DNA from 3 places in the Achromobacter sp. Root565 genome. Region 3 is predicted to be linked to each of the others. Evidence: predicted binding sites of a transcription regulator. Region 3 holds the regulator's gene; each other region holds the start of a gene.
What was found. The regulator LexA, encoded in region 3, represses DNA repair genes until DNA is damaged. The targets are predictions, from matches to a motif close to ACTGTATNNNNATACAGT.
Positions count from the first base shown of each region.

Region 1 (4,578 bases), on a different contig from region 3:
GACGCCTGCATCGGCGGCGCGCGCCGCGATGAGGAAAAGGCTCGGGCCAAGGAACGCATCTTTTCGTTCCGCGACGAGTTCGGCCAGTGGGATCCCAAGGCCCAGCGCCCCGAACTCTGGAACCTGTTCAACACCCGCGTGCATCGCGGCGAGAACATGCGCGTCTTCCCGATCTCGAATTGGACCGAGCTGGACGTCTGGCAGTACATCCAGCGCGAACAGCTGGCGCTGCCCCCGATCTATTTTGCGCATGAGCGCGAGGTGGTGCGCCGCAAGGGCCTCTTGGTGCCGGTCACCCGCCTGACGCCGCCGGCCGACGGCGAACAGGTCGAACGCCTGTCCGTCCGGTTCCGCACCGTGGGCGATATCTCGTGCACGTGCCCGGTTGCCTCCGACGCCACCGACACCATGGCCATCATCGCCGAGACCGCCGTGACGGACATCACGGAGCGCGGCGCCACGCGCATGGACGACCAGACTTCCGAGGCCTCGATGGAGCGCCGCAAGAAGGAAGGCTATTTCTGAATGAGATGACGCGTCGGCGCATGCCGGCGTCTGGGGAACTACATGAACGCACTGAACGATTCCTTTCTTTCCGGCGCCGACACCGGCGTGCTGCGCCTGATCACGGCCGGCTCCGTCGACGATGGCAAATCCACGCTGATCGGCCGCCTGCTGTATGACAGCAAGGGCGTCTTCGCCGACCAGCTGGACGCGATTTCACGCGCCAAGCACAAGCGCGTGGCGGGCGACGGCATCGACTTTTCGCTCTTGACCGACGGCCTGGAAGCCGAGCGGGAGCAGGGCATCACCATCGACGTCGCCTACCGCTACTTCTCGACGCCTTCGCGCAAGTTCATCATTGCCGACGCGCCGGGCCACGAGCAGTACACGCGCAACATGGTGACCGGCGCGTCCACCGCGGACGTCGCCGTCATCCTGATCGACGCGACTCGCGCCGCCGACGGCAAGCTGCTGCCGCAGACCAAGCGGCACAGCACCATCGCGCGCCTCTTGGGCATCCGCCACATCGTGGTCGCGGTGAACAAGATGGACCTGGTGGATTGGGACCGCGCGGTGTTCGAACGCATCCGCGACGCCTATGCGGACCTGGCGGTCAAGCTGGGCATTCCCCACTTCGACGCGTTGCCGTTGTCGGCGCTGAGCGGCGACAACGTCGTCACGCTGTCCGGCAAGACGCCCTGGTACGAAGGGCAGCCGCTGCTTGCGCTGCTGGAATCGCTGGACCTGTCGGGCGACGGCCGCACCTTGCCGCTGCGCTTTCCGGTGCAATGGGTGTCGCGCCATGGCGGCGATCGCGCGGACGATTTTCGCGGCTATGCCGGCCGTGTTGCCAGTGGCGTGCTGCGCCCCGGCGACGAAGTGACGGTGCAGCCGTCGGGCGTGACGGCGGTGGTGCAGGAGGTGCGCGCCTTTGATCGTGCGCTCGATGAAGCTGTGGCCGGCGATTCGATCACGTTGGTGCTGGACCGCGATGTCGACGTGTCGCGCGGCGACGTGATCGTGCACACCGCCGCGCCGGCGCAGGTGTCGCGCGAGTTCGAAGCCGAGCTGTGCTGGCTGGATGCGCAGGCGTTGAATCCCGCGCGCAAATATCTGCTGAAGTCGGGCACGCGGCTTACGTCGGCGAAGGTGCGTGCCGTGTTATCGCATCGGGATATTCATGAACTGCAGGAGGTCGAGAACACCGAAGGCACGCTGCGCATGAACGACATCGGCCGCGTCACGCTGACGACTCGCGAGTCGTTGGCGGTTGATCGTTATGACGATGTGGCGGCGACCGGCGCGTTCATTTTGATCGACGAAACCACGCATCAGACCGCTGCGGCGGGGATGCTGCGGTAAACCGCAACACAGGTGAAAAAACGGGCCCCTGGGGCTCGTTTTTCTATGTTGTTTTTCGTCCAAACCCAATGCTGGTGCGGGTTTCCGGGCCATCTCGCAAGATGAAATCGAATTGTTCAGACGATGTCTTCTTCTTGCGGTAAAGTTGGGCTGTCTTACGAAAAGGCTTTTGGTGCTTGTCAAAACCACTGTGTTTTTGTACAGTAGTTTTTATGGCACGCACCGATCATTCTTTTCCCGCCGGTTCTGGGTCCCCGGCTGCCGCCCCCGCCGCCTTGCGCGGTCGGGGTGCGGTTACTAATGTTCGGCATCGCTTTCAGCGCGATGACCGCGTGCAGGTCGACGACGGCTGGTCAGCTTCCGGCCTGCCTGCCGACTTTGTTGAGTCCGTCCCCGATTCAGCCTTTGACGGTTCAGCCCCCGACGCCTCAGCCTCGCAGACTGCAGGCCCCGCTGGCCGCGCCACCGTCATTCCCATCCTGCCCGACACGCGCTCCGCGCCGCCCGCACCCAAGACCACGGTCACGGCGGAAGAGGCGCGCAAGATCCTGTCGCGCAACGATTCGCCGGATATCCCTTTTGACGTTGCCGCCAACCCGTACCGCGGGTGCGAGCACGGTTGCGTGTACTGCTATGCCCGGCCCACGCATTCCTACCTGGGCTATTCGCCGGGGCTGGATTTCGAAACGCGCCTGGTGGCCAAGGCCAATGCCGTGGAAGCCCTGCGCGCGGAACTTGCCCGTCCCGGCTACAAGCCGTCGCCCATCAATATCGGCTCGGCCACCGACGCCTATCAGCCCATCGAGCGCGACTGGCGCCTCACGCGCGGCATGCTCGAACTCGCGCTCGAAACCCGCCATCCGGTCACCATCGTCACCAAGAACGCGCTGGTCGCCCGCGACCTGGACTTGCTGGCAGCCCTGGCGCAGCAGAACCTCGTGGTGGTCTACATCAGCATCACCACGCTGGACGCCGGCATGGCCCGCACGCTCGAACCCCGCGCCGCTGCGCCGTGGCGCCGCCTGGAAGCGGTGCGCAGCCTGACCGACGCCGGCGTGCCGGTGGGCGTGCTGGTGGCGCCGGTCATCCCGTTCATCAACGACGAGTCCATGGAGCACATCCTCCAAGAGGCCAAGGCGGCTGGCGCCCATTACGCCAGTTACACGGTCCTGCGCCTGCCCTGGGAGGTCAAGACCCTGTTCGAGGACTGGCTCAACGCTCATTACCCGGACCGCGCGCAACGTGTCCTGCACCGCATCGAAGACCTGCGCAACGGCCGCCGCAACGATCCCAACTTCGGGTCGCGCATGCGCGGCACGGGCATCTGGGCCGACCTGCTGCGCCAGCGCTTTACGGTTGCCACGCGCAAGCTGGGGCTTAACCGTACGCGCCTGTCACTCGATTGCAGCCGGTTTGTACCGCCTGCGGGTACCGGCGCGTCGGCGTCCCTGTTCGATGGCGCGGCGCCGGGTGGCGAGGCTACGGGCAATGCGGTCAGCTCCGGCAACGCCGCTACCGATTTTCAATCCCCGGTTGATGCGAAAGCGTCTTCAGGGGTCCCTTTTCCTGGTGGTTTGCCTGCGGTCAGCGGCGCATACGGGCGCGGTGCGCGCCAGTTGCGCGCCATGGCGGCTGGCCAATTGTCTTTGTTCGATTGACCGCAGGCCGCAGTTGCCTCGGGTGCATGCCAGGGCGAATCGCCCCGGCGCTGGAACGTTTATCCAAGGAGTTCCCATGAACACCGCTGATTTTTCCGTCCTGCCGGATGAGCTCGTCGTTTCCCTGAATCCGCTGCGCCGCGGCGCCAGCCGCGCTCGGGCCTTCTGCGCCCGCCTGGCAGGCATGGCCATGCCCTGGAACGGCACGATATCCGGCCAGCCCGCGCGGGCCACACGCATGCCAGCCCGCTGGCCATTCCCGCCGGCGCCCACGCCCGAGGAAGTGTCGGGCGGCGCCCGGGGGGCTGGCGTAGCAGTGGGCGGTGGTGTGCCCGACGCTGGCGCAACCGTAGCCGGCGCACCGGCGGCTGACGTACCTGCAGCCGGCTCCCTCGCGGCGCTCCCCGTTGCGGGCGCATCCGCCGTCTCCCCGGCGGCGTCTGCCGCTGCGGTGGCGCGTGATCACAGCATCGGAGACGCCAAGGCGCAGCCGGTGGCAAACCAGCTCACGATGAAAGCCATGATCACGGACGTGGTGCTGGTGTTGGCCTGGGGCGCGATGATCCCCGGCCTGATGTGGTTGGGCGTGGCCGGCGGCTTCTGATGGCCGCGGCGCGGGGTTCAGCTCGATCCCAGCAGGATCACGCCCGCCAGAATGGACACGCAACCGGCCAGACGCCCCACGCCCACTTTTTCCCGCAGCAGGAACATGCCGGCCAGGGTGCCGAGCATCATGGACATTTCCCGGGCAGGCGCCACCAGGCTTAGCGGCGCGCCGTTGCGCAGCGCATACAGCACCAGGATGTACCCCAGCGGCGACAAAAAACCCACGGCCAGCGCCAAGTGCCAATGTCCTCGCATGGATTCCCACGATTGCGTAGGGCGGCGCAGCATGTGCGGGGTCATCATGGCGGTGCGGGTGACACAGGTAAACCAATCGAACAGCACCGGACTGATCAGCAGCACTTTCACGCCGTACGCGTCCACCACCGTATAGGCCGCGATGAACAGGCCGATCACCACGCCCCAGCGCACGCCGATCCATGCCTGCGCC
Region 1 is NZ_LMGO01000005.1:250,075-254,652, reverse strand. Features, by position in the region: gene cysD (sulfate adenylyltransferase subunit CysD) at 1-525, shown strand, start outside; gene ASD71_RS17860 (sulfate adenylyltransferase subunit 1) at 568-1,866, shown strand; gene ASD71_RS17855 (PA0069 family radical SAM protein) at 2,079-3,524, shown strand; gene ASD71_RS17850 (hypothetical protein) at 3,601-4,128, shown strand; gene ASD71_RS17845 (DMT family transporter) at 4,146-4,578, opposite strand, start outside.
Region 1: a site for LexA is predicted at 2,054-2,071, ahead of ASD71_RS17855 (PA0069 family radical SAM protein). Genes of this name have one in related genera too.

Region 2 (4,578 bases), on a different contig from region 3:
GCGGGGTTGCGCAATGGGTGCAGTCAGTCTTCGCCGCCCTCGCCCAGGATGCGCCGGATCACGTCGTGCGCGAAACCCCGGCTGGCCAGAAAGCGCGCCTGCTTTGCGTAGGCCGCACGATCTTCGGGCTTGGCGCTAAAGCGCTTTTTCCAGACTTCAAGCGCCCGGTCGTACTCGGTGGCGCGAAGCTGGTCGCGCAGTTCCGCGACCTGGTTGTCGTCCACGCCGTGCTGGCGCAGTTCCTGCACGATGCGCGCCGCGCCCTGCCGGGAGGCGCGCCGATGAACCAGGCTTTGGGCGAAGCGTTCGGTGGACAGCCAGCCTTCTTTTTCAAGCGTGTCCAGCACGGATTCGACTTCAGAGGCATCTTCGGCGTAAGCAGCCAGCTTGCGCGCCAGTTCTTCGCGCGCGTGCTCGCGCCGCGATAGATACCCCACTGCCCGCATCTTCAGCGACGGCCCCTTGCGCGCCTGCTTGCCGTCGGACGTTGACGCCTCGCCGTCGTTGTCGGCAGCGTCGGCACGCCGGCCGCGTGCGGCGCCGCGCTGATCGGAACTTCGCTGTTCGGAACTGCGGTGCCACAGGCCGGAAGATTCAGCGGCATCGGCCGAATCGTCAGACGCCGCGGTCTCGCGGGCCACCCGCGCATCGGACGTGCGCCGCAAGCCTTGCGGCTTGGCGACCGTTTCGAATTCGTCGTCCAACCTGGCGCGTTGGCGTTCGGCGGACGCGGGAGTCGATTTCCAGCTCATGCGCTTTCCTGCTTGCTAAACAAAACAAAACGGCAGGCCCATGTTGGCGCCTGCCGCAGTTTCCCAGCCCAGCCGGGCCGGCGTTGGGGCTTGCCCGAACCGCGGCGAGCCCTGTCGAATGCCCCGAAATTACTCGGCGGCGTCTTCCGCCGTGGGCACGAATTCAGCGGCGCGGCTGACGATACCCTGGTTTTCGCGGACGCGGTTTTCGATCTCGATGGCCATGTCCTTGTGTTCTTTCAGGTATTCGCGGACGTTGTCCTTGCCCTGGCCGATGCGGTTGCCGTTGTAGCTGTACCAGGCGCCCGACTTGTCGACGACGTTGGCGGCCACGCCGAGGTCGATGATTTCGCCTTCGCGCGAGATACCCGCACCATACATGATGTCGAACTCCGCCTGCTTGAACGGCGGCGCCACTTTGTTCTTGACGACCTTGACGCGGGTTTCGTTGCCGACGACCTCGTCGCCCTTCTTGATGGAGCCGATGCGGCGGATGTCCAGGCGCACGGACGCGTAGAACTTGAGCGCGTTGCCGCCAGTGGTGGTTTCGGGGTTGCCGAACATGACGCCGATCTTCATCCGGATCTGGTTGATGAAGATGACCATGCAGTTGGTCTTCTTGATGGTGGCGGTCAGCTTGCGCAGCGCCTGGCTCATCAGGCGGGCCTGCAGGCCGGGCAGCGAATCGCCCATTTCGCCTTCGATTTCGGCCTTGGGAACCAGGGCGGCCACGGAGTCGACGACGATCAGGTCGACCGAACCCGAGCGCACCAGCGCGTCCGTGATTTCCAGTGCCTGTTCGCCGGTGTCCGGCTGCGAGATCAGCAGGTCGGCCAGGTTGACGCCCAGCTTGGAGGCGTACTGCACGTCCAGAGCGTGTTCCGCGTCGACGAAGGCGCAGGTGCCGCCCACCTTTTGCATTTCAGCGACGACCTGCAGCGTGAGCGTGGTCTTGCCCGACGATTCCGGACCGTAGATTTCAACGACGCGGCCGCGCGGCAAACCGCCGACGCCCAGTGCGATATCCAGACCGAGCGAGCCCGTGGAAACCACCTGAATGTCATGCGAGACCTCGTTGTCGCCGTAGCGCATGATCGAGCCCTTGCCGAACTGCTTTTCGATCTGCGAGAGTGCGGCGGCAAGCGCCTTGGCTTTTTCCGAAGCGGCGGCCTTGGTGGTTTTGTCGTCCATGAGGAGTCCTGTCTGTAACGTATCTGGAAGTCGGAAAACTGCGGGTCTGGCAATGAGGATCAGATTATGGCATCGGATTGTACTGGACAAATAACCAGTGTGCCAGTTCTTTGCACGTATACCCTGAGTGGCAAGCCCGGCGGCGTATGACAGAATCCGGAGCGATCCCGGTATTTTGCCCTTTTTCCGCCCCCGGGCCGGTGTGTTTCTTCCTAGCAGCAGCCCATGCGTATCCTGATTGCCGAAGACGACAGCATCCTGGCCGACGGCCTGTCCCGCTCGTTGCGCCACAACGGCTATGCCGTGGATGCCGTGCGCGACGGGCTTTCCGCCGATTCCGCGCTGGCCGCCCAGGCTTTCGACCTACTCATCCTGGATCTCGGCCTGCCGCAACTGGCCGGCCTGGAAGTGCTGCGCCGCCTGCGTGCCCGCAATTCCGCCCTGCCCGTTCTCATCCTGACCGCCGCCGACAGCATCGAACAGCGCGTCAAGGGCCTGGACCTGGGCGCCGACGACTACATGGCCAAGCCCTTCGCGCTGTCCGAACTCGAAGCCCGAGTGCGGGCGCTGACGCGGCGCGGCGCGGGCGGCGGCGCCACGATGCTCAAGCACGGCAAGCTGCTGTTTGACCAGACCGGCCGCGTCGCCATCGTCGACGACCAGACGCTGGATCTGTCGGCCCGCGAAGTCAGCCTGCTCGAGATCCTGCTGACCCGCAGCGGACGCATGGTCAGCAAGACCCAACTCGTGGATCACCTGTGCGAATGGGGCGAGGAAGTCAGCACCAACGCCATCGAGGTCTACGTGCATCGCCTGCGCAAAAAGCTGGAGCCCAGCGGCGTGAAGATCGTCACCGTGCGTGGCCTGGGCTACTGTCTTGAGCGGGACCAGGGTGCGGCGTACCTCGCAAGCTGAGCCCTCCCCAGAGCCGCTCAACCAGGAAGCCCTGGACATCATGCAAGCCGGGTCCAAGGGCCCGAGCTTCGCGCCGCCCCAGCGCTCGCTGCTGGGCGAGATTCTGGACTGGATGCTGGCGCCGCTGTTCCTGCTGTGGCCCATGAGCGTCGCCATCACCTACGTGGTGGCGCAGAACATCGCCAACGTGCCTTACGACCGGGCGCTGGCCAACAACCTGCATGTGCTGACGCGTCAGGTCCACGCGCAGGATGGCCGCGCGGTGCTGAAGATGACCGATGCCGCGCGCGACGTGCTGCGCGCCGACGAAACCGACAGCGTGTTCTGGCTGGCGCTGGGCAGCCGCGGCGAGTACCTGGGCGGCGACCGCGCGCTGCCACTGCCCGCCACGGTGGGCCAGCCCCGCCCCGGCGAGGTCCAGTACGAGGACGACACGCTGCGGGGCTTCGGTATCCGGCTGGCCTTCACCTGGGTGGATCTGCACCTGCCCGGCACGCAGCCGGCGCTGTTCATCGTGGCCGAGACCGTGGAAAAGCGCACGCAGCTCGCCAACGACATCATCAAGGGCGTGATCATTCCGCAGTTCGTGGTGCTGCCCATCGCCGTGCTGCTCGTCTGGTTCGGCCTGTCGCGCGGCGTGGCGCCCTTGAATGCGCTGCAGCAGCGGCTGCGCGCGCGGCGGCCCGACGACCTCTCTCCCATCGACGAGCGCGCCGCGCCGTCCGAAATCGCGCCGCTGGTCGCGGCCATGAACGACCTGCTGGACCGCCTGTCCGCCAACGTGCAGGCGCAGCGCCGGTTCGTGGCCGATGCCGCGCACCAGTTGAAGACCCCGCTGGCCGGGTTGCGCACACAGGCCGAACTGGCGCTGCGCGACGCCAGTCCCGAGGAAATGCAATCCAGCCTGCGCCAGCTCGTGACTGGTTCTGAGCGCGCGACGCGGCTCGTCAACCAGTTGCTGCTCCTGGCCCGCGCCGAGAACCCCAGCGCCATCGGGCTGACGCGCACGGACATCAACGCGATCGCGTACGAGCAGACCATGCACTGGGTGCCGTTGGCGCTGTCGCTCAGCACGGATTTGGGTTTTGAAGGGTCGGATACGCCCGTCGAGATCAACGGCAATCCCCTGCTGCTGGCCGAATTGCTGAACAACCTGGTCGACAACGCGCTGCGCTACACCCCGCGCGGCGGCCACATCACCGTGCGCGTGTTGCAGGCGGACGGCCAGGGCGTGCTGGAAGTCGAGGACTCGGGACCAGGCATTGCGCCCGAGGAGCGCGAACGTGTGTTCGACCGCTTCTACCGCGTGCTCGGCACGACGTCCGATGGCAGCGGACTGGGCCTGGCCATCGTGCGCGAAATCACACAGAAGCATCAGGCAAGCGTCGAGATCGGCGACCATCCCACCGAACACTCCAGCCTGCCCGGCACGCGCATCCGCGTCGTTTTTCCCCTCTATACGCCTGCGCCAGAGGCATCGGACAGCTAAGGACTATCCCTAGCACTCCCCTGTGAAATTACTATTTGTTTCAATTTTAAGATTCGAGTAAGGGTCACGTCAGAACCTCGTCAGCCTCGGCCCCCAATGTGGCGATAGCTCGATGTCGGTCTCGCCGGCGGAGGGTCAAGCACGGCGGAAAACCGCCGGCCTAAAAACGAGGAGACATCATGAGCACAACTACCATGGCAGGCCGCGGTCCATCCGCGGATCCGCGTCCGA
Region 2 is NZ_LMGO01000005.1:150,075-154,652, forward strand. Features, by position in the region: gene recX (recombination regulator RecX) at 24-752, opposite strand; gene recA (recombinase RecA) at 882-1,943, opposite strand; gene ASD71_RS17350 (response regulator transcription factor) at 2,169-2,858, shown strand; gene ASD71_RS17355 (sensor histidine kinase) at 2,971-4,347, shown strand; gene ASD71_RS17360 (MFS transporter) at 4,542-4,578, shown strand, end outside.
Region 2: a site for LexA is predicted at 2,025-2,042, ahead of recA (recombinase RecA). Genes of this name have one in related genera too.

Region 3 (4,578 bases):
CGCGCCGGTTTTGAAGTCGGCACCTATGCCTATTACGACGCCACCACCCGCGGGCTGAACTTCGAAGCCATGCTGGCCGACCTCAAGGCCGCGCCCGCCAAGACCGTCGTTGTGCTGCACGCTTGCTGCCACAACCCCACCGGCGCCGATCCCACCCCCGATCAGTGGAAGCAAATTGCCGCTGTCGTGAAGGACAACAACCTGGTCCCGTTCCTGGACATCGCCTACCAAGGGTTTGGCGACGGCTTGACGGAAGACGCCTCGGTCGTGCGCCTGTTCGCCGACCTGGACATGACCATGTTCATCAGCTCGTCGTTCTCGAAGTCGTTCTCGCTGTATGGCGAGCGCGTTGGCGCACTGACTGTCGTGGCCGGCAGCAAGGACGAAGCCACCCGCGTGCTGAGCCAGCTCAAGCGCGTCATCCGCACCAATTATTCCAACCCGCCGACGCACGGCGGCACGGTCGTCTCCACGGTGCTGAACACGCCCGAGCTGTTCGCCCTCTGGGAAGAAGAACTGGCCGGCATGCGCGATCGCATCCGCCTGATGCGCGCGCAGCTGGTCGACAAGATCAAAGAGCACGGCGGCAAGCAGGACTTCAGCTTCGTGCTGAAGCAGCGCGGCATGTTCTCGTATTCGGGTCTGTCCGCCGCTCAGGTGGACCGGCTGCGCGAAGAACACGGCGTCTACGCCGTGTCCAGCGGCCGCATCTGCGTGGCCGCGCTGAACAGCGGCAACATCGACAAGGTCGCAGCCGGCATCGCGGCCGTGCTGTAAATCGCCAGGCGGCGCCGCGCCGTCTTCAACCAAAAACGGGACCTGCGGGTCCCGTTTTTGTTGGCCTCGCGACCGGCTTGCTTTTTTACGCTGCGTCCCCCAGAATGGCGCTGTATATATGTACAGTCCGCTCGCAACGGATCATCGCCATGGCCAGCAAACTCACGGATCGCCAACAACAAATCCTGGACCTCATCAGGCAAACGGTCACGCGCACCGGCTTTCCGCCGACGCGTGCCGAAATCGCCCAGGCCCTGGGTTTCCGCTCCCCCAACGCCGCCGAAGACCATCTCAAGGCGTTGGCTCGCAAGGGCGCCATCGAACTCACGGCCGGCGCCTCGCGCGGCATCCGCTTGAAGGACGCCACCACACCGGTCCAGTCCTCGCTTCCCATCCCCGCCCTCGCCCAGCTCCTATTGCCGCTCGTCGGCCGCGTTGCGGCAGGCAGCCCGATTCTTGCAGCCGAGCACGTTGAACGCGAAGTCGGCGTAGACCCTAGCCTCTTTGCACAGGCGCCCGATTATCTGCTCAAGGTGCGCGGCATGAGCATGCGCGACGCAGGCATCCTCGAAGGCGACCTGCTCGCTGTCAAAAAGGCATCTGAAGCCCGCAATGGCCAGATCGTGGTGGCTCGTATTGGCGACGATGTCACGGTCAAGCGCCTTCAGCGCCAGAACGGCCACATCGAGCTGCTGCCCGAAAATCCCGACTTCGAAACCATCGTGGTCAAGGCCGATCAGGAATTTGCGCTCGAAGGCATTGCAGTGGGCCTCATCCGCACCCAGGCGCTGCACTAGGCCGGGCTCGGCCTATGTAAAGTCGGGCCGCCATCATGCGGCCTGCGCCCCGCCCCTTGCAGGGGGGCCCAAGCTCAAAAAACAAAACCCCGCTCATGTGAGCGGGGTTTTTTGCTTTCGGGGCGTTCGCAACACTTGCGCCACCCCTGGGCTTCGGACGCCCTCTTTCGAGAGCGTCCTGCGTTCAAGACGCCATTAGTGCTTCATGACCGGGTCGGTCGAGCCGGGTTCAGCCGGCTTGGCAACCAGGGCATCCTTGACGGATTCTTCCTCGGCCAACGGCTCCGGCAGACGTTCCAGGGCCAGTTCAAGCACCTTGTCGATCCAACGCACCGGCACGATCTCAAGGTGGTTCTTGACGTTGTCCGGAATCTCCGCCAAATCCTTGACGTTTTCTTCCGGGATCAGAACCGTCTTGATACCACCGCGGTGAGCCGCGAGCAGCTTTTCCTTCAGGCCGCCGATGGGCAGCACTTCGCCGCGCAGCGTGATCTCGCCCGTCATGGCGACATCTGCGCGCACCGGGATGCGCGACAGCGCCGACACCATGGCCGTGGTGATCGCGATACCCGCGGACGGACCGTCCTTGGGCGTCGCGCCTTCCGGCACGTGCACGTGCATGTCGTGCTTTTCAAACACGCTGTCGGCAAAGCCCAGGCGGCGAGCCCGCGAACGCACGACGGTGCGCGCTGCCTCGACCGATTCCTTCATCACGTCGCCGAGCGAACCCGTGCGCTGGATGACGCCCTTGCCGGGCATGTCCGCGACTTCAATCGTCAGCAGGTCGCCGCCGACTTCCGTCCACGCCAGGCCGGTCACCTGACCAGTCTGGTTTTCCTTCTCGGCCATGCCAAAGGCGTAGCGGCGCACACCCAGGAAATCGCTGAGGTTGTCGGCCGTGACGTTGACCGCCTTGACCTCGAGCGTCTTGCCCTCGGCCTTGGCGCGATCGCTTTGGGTCAGCAACTGCTTGATGACCTTGCGGCAGATCTTGCCCACTTCGCGTTCGAGCGCACGGACACCGGCTTCGCGGGTGTAATAGCGCACGATGTCGCGCAGCGCGCTGTCGTCGACCGTCAGCTCGGTCTCCTTCACGCCGTTGTTCTTCATCAGCTTGGGCAGCAGATGGTCGCGGGCGATGTGGATCTTTTCTTCCTCGGTGTAACCCGACAGGCGGATCACTTCCATACGGTCCAGCAGGGCCGGCGGGATGTTCAGCGTGTTGCTGGTGGCCACGAACATGACGTCGGACAGATCGAAGTCGACCTCGATGTAGTGGTCCTGGAACGTGTGGTTCTGTTCCGGATCCAGCACTTCGAGCAGGGCCGACGAGGGATCGCCGCGGAAATCCATGCCCAGCTTGTCGATTTCATCAAGCAGGAACAGCGGATTGCGCACGCCGACCTTCGACATGTTCTGCACGATCTTGCCGGGCATCGAGCCGATGTACGTGCGACGGTGGCCGCGGATCTCGGCTTCGTCACGCACGCCGCCCAGGGCCATGCGCACGAACTTGCGGTTCGTTGCCTTGGCGATCGACTGGCCAAGCGAGGTCTTGCCGACGCCCGGAGGGCCAACCAGGCACAGGATCGGCGCCTTCACCTTGTCCACGCGCTGTTGCACGGCAAGATATTCGAGGATCCGTTCCTTGACCTTTTCCAGACCGTAGTGGTCGTTGTCCAGCACCGTTTCGGCGTTGCTGATCGAGTTGTTGATCTTGCTCTTCTTTCTCCAGGGGAGATTGATGAGCGTGTCGATGTAGTTGCGCACCACGGTGGCTTCGGCCGACATGGGCGACATGAGCTTGAGCTTCTTGAGCTCGGCATCGGCCTTCTTGCGTGCCTCTTTGGGCATGTGGGCAGCGATGATCTTCTTTTCAAGCTCTTCGATGTCCGCGCCCTCTTCGCCTTCGCCCAACTCTTTCTGAATGGCCTTGACCTGCTCATTCAGGTAGTAGTCGCGCTGGCTCTTTTCCATCTGCTTCTTCACGCGGCCGCGAATCCGCTTCTCGACCTGGAGGATGTCGATTTCGGTTTCGAGTTGCGTGAGCAGGCCTTCGAGGCGTTCAGAAGTGCCGGTGATCTCGAGCATCTTTTGCTTCTGCTCGAGCTTCAGGGGAAGATGCGCGGCAATCGTGTCAGCCAGGCGACCGGCATCGTCGATGCCAGCCAGCGAGGTCAGGATCTCCGGGGGGATCTTCTTGTTGAGCTTAACGTACTGCTCGAACTGCGCGACGATGGCGCGGCGCAGGGCTTCGGTTTCGGAGCCTTGCATGGCGTCCGGTTCGATGGGCGACACCTGGCAGGTGAAGTGCGAATCGGCGTCTTCAATGGTGTTGATGCGCGCGCGCTGCGTGCCTTCAACCAGCACCTTCACGGTGCCGTCAGGCAGCTTGAGCATCTGCAGGATGCCGGCGACGCAGCCAATTTCGTAAACGTCTTCAGGCGTGGGGTCATCTTTGCCGGCGGACTTTTGAGCCACCAGCATGATGCTTTTGCCCGCTTCCATCGCGACCTCGAGCGCGCGGATGGAGCGCGGACGGCCGACGAACAGCGGGATGACCATGTGCGGGAACACTACGACATCGCGCAGCGGCAGCAGGGGAAGGTCGATCGGGTCGGAAGGCAGGGTCTGGCTGGCAGACATATGAGGTTCCTCGGTATGACTCGGCGTATGGGGACGGGACACCCGGGTAATACCCGAGCAAACTCGTCAATTACGTCTGTTATGGGAACAATAGCCGAAAATTCAAGATCTCGGCCGCCTGGATCACCAAAAGGCCCCAAAAAGGCCCTGGAACCGCCTTCAGTATGCGGCCATGGCGGACGGCTGAAAAGCGCGATCGGGGGTGTAGAAGCGCCCTAGGCAAAAAAACCCGTTACGAGAACGGGCTTTTTTGAAATATCAGGCGGCGGCATCGCGGACTTCACCGCGCTCCGGCTTCTCTGGCGCGGCGTTTTCATCCGCGTAGATCAGCAAGGGCTTGCCCTCGCCTTCGATGGCG
Region 3 is NZ_LMGO01000001.1:2,097,121-2,101,698, forward strand. Features, by position in the region: gene ASD71_RS09365 (amino acid aminotransferase) at 1-777, shown strand, start outside; gene lexA (transcriptional repressor LexA) at 927-1,574, shown strand; gene lon (endopeptidase La) at 1,770-4,220, opposite strand; gene clpX (ATP-dependent Clp protease ATP-binding subunit ClpX) at 4,479-4,578, opposite strand, start outside.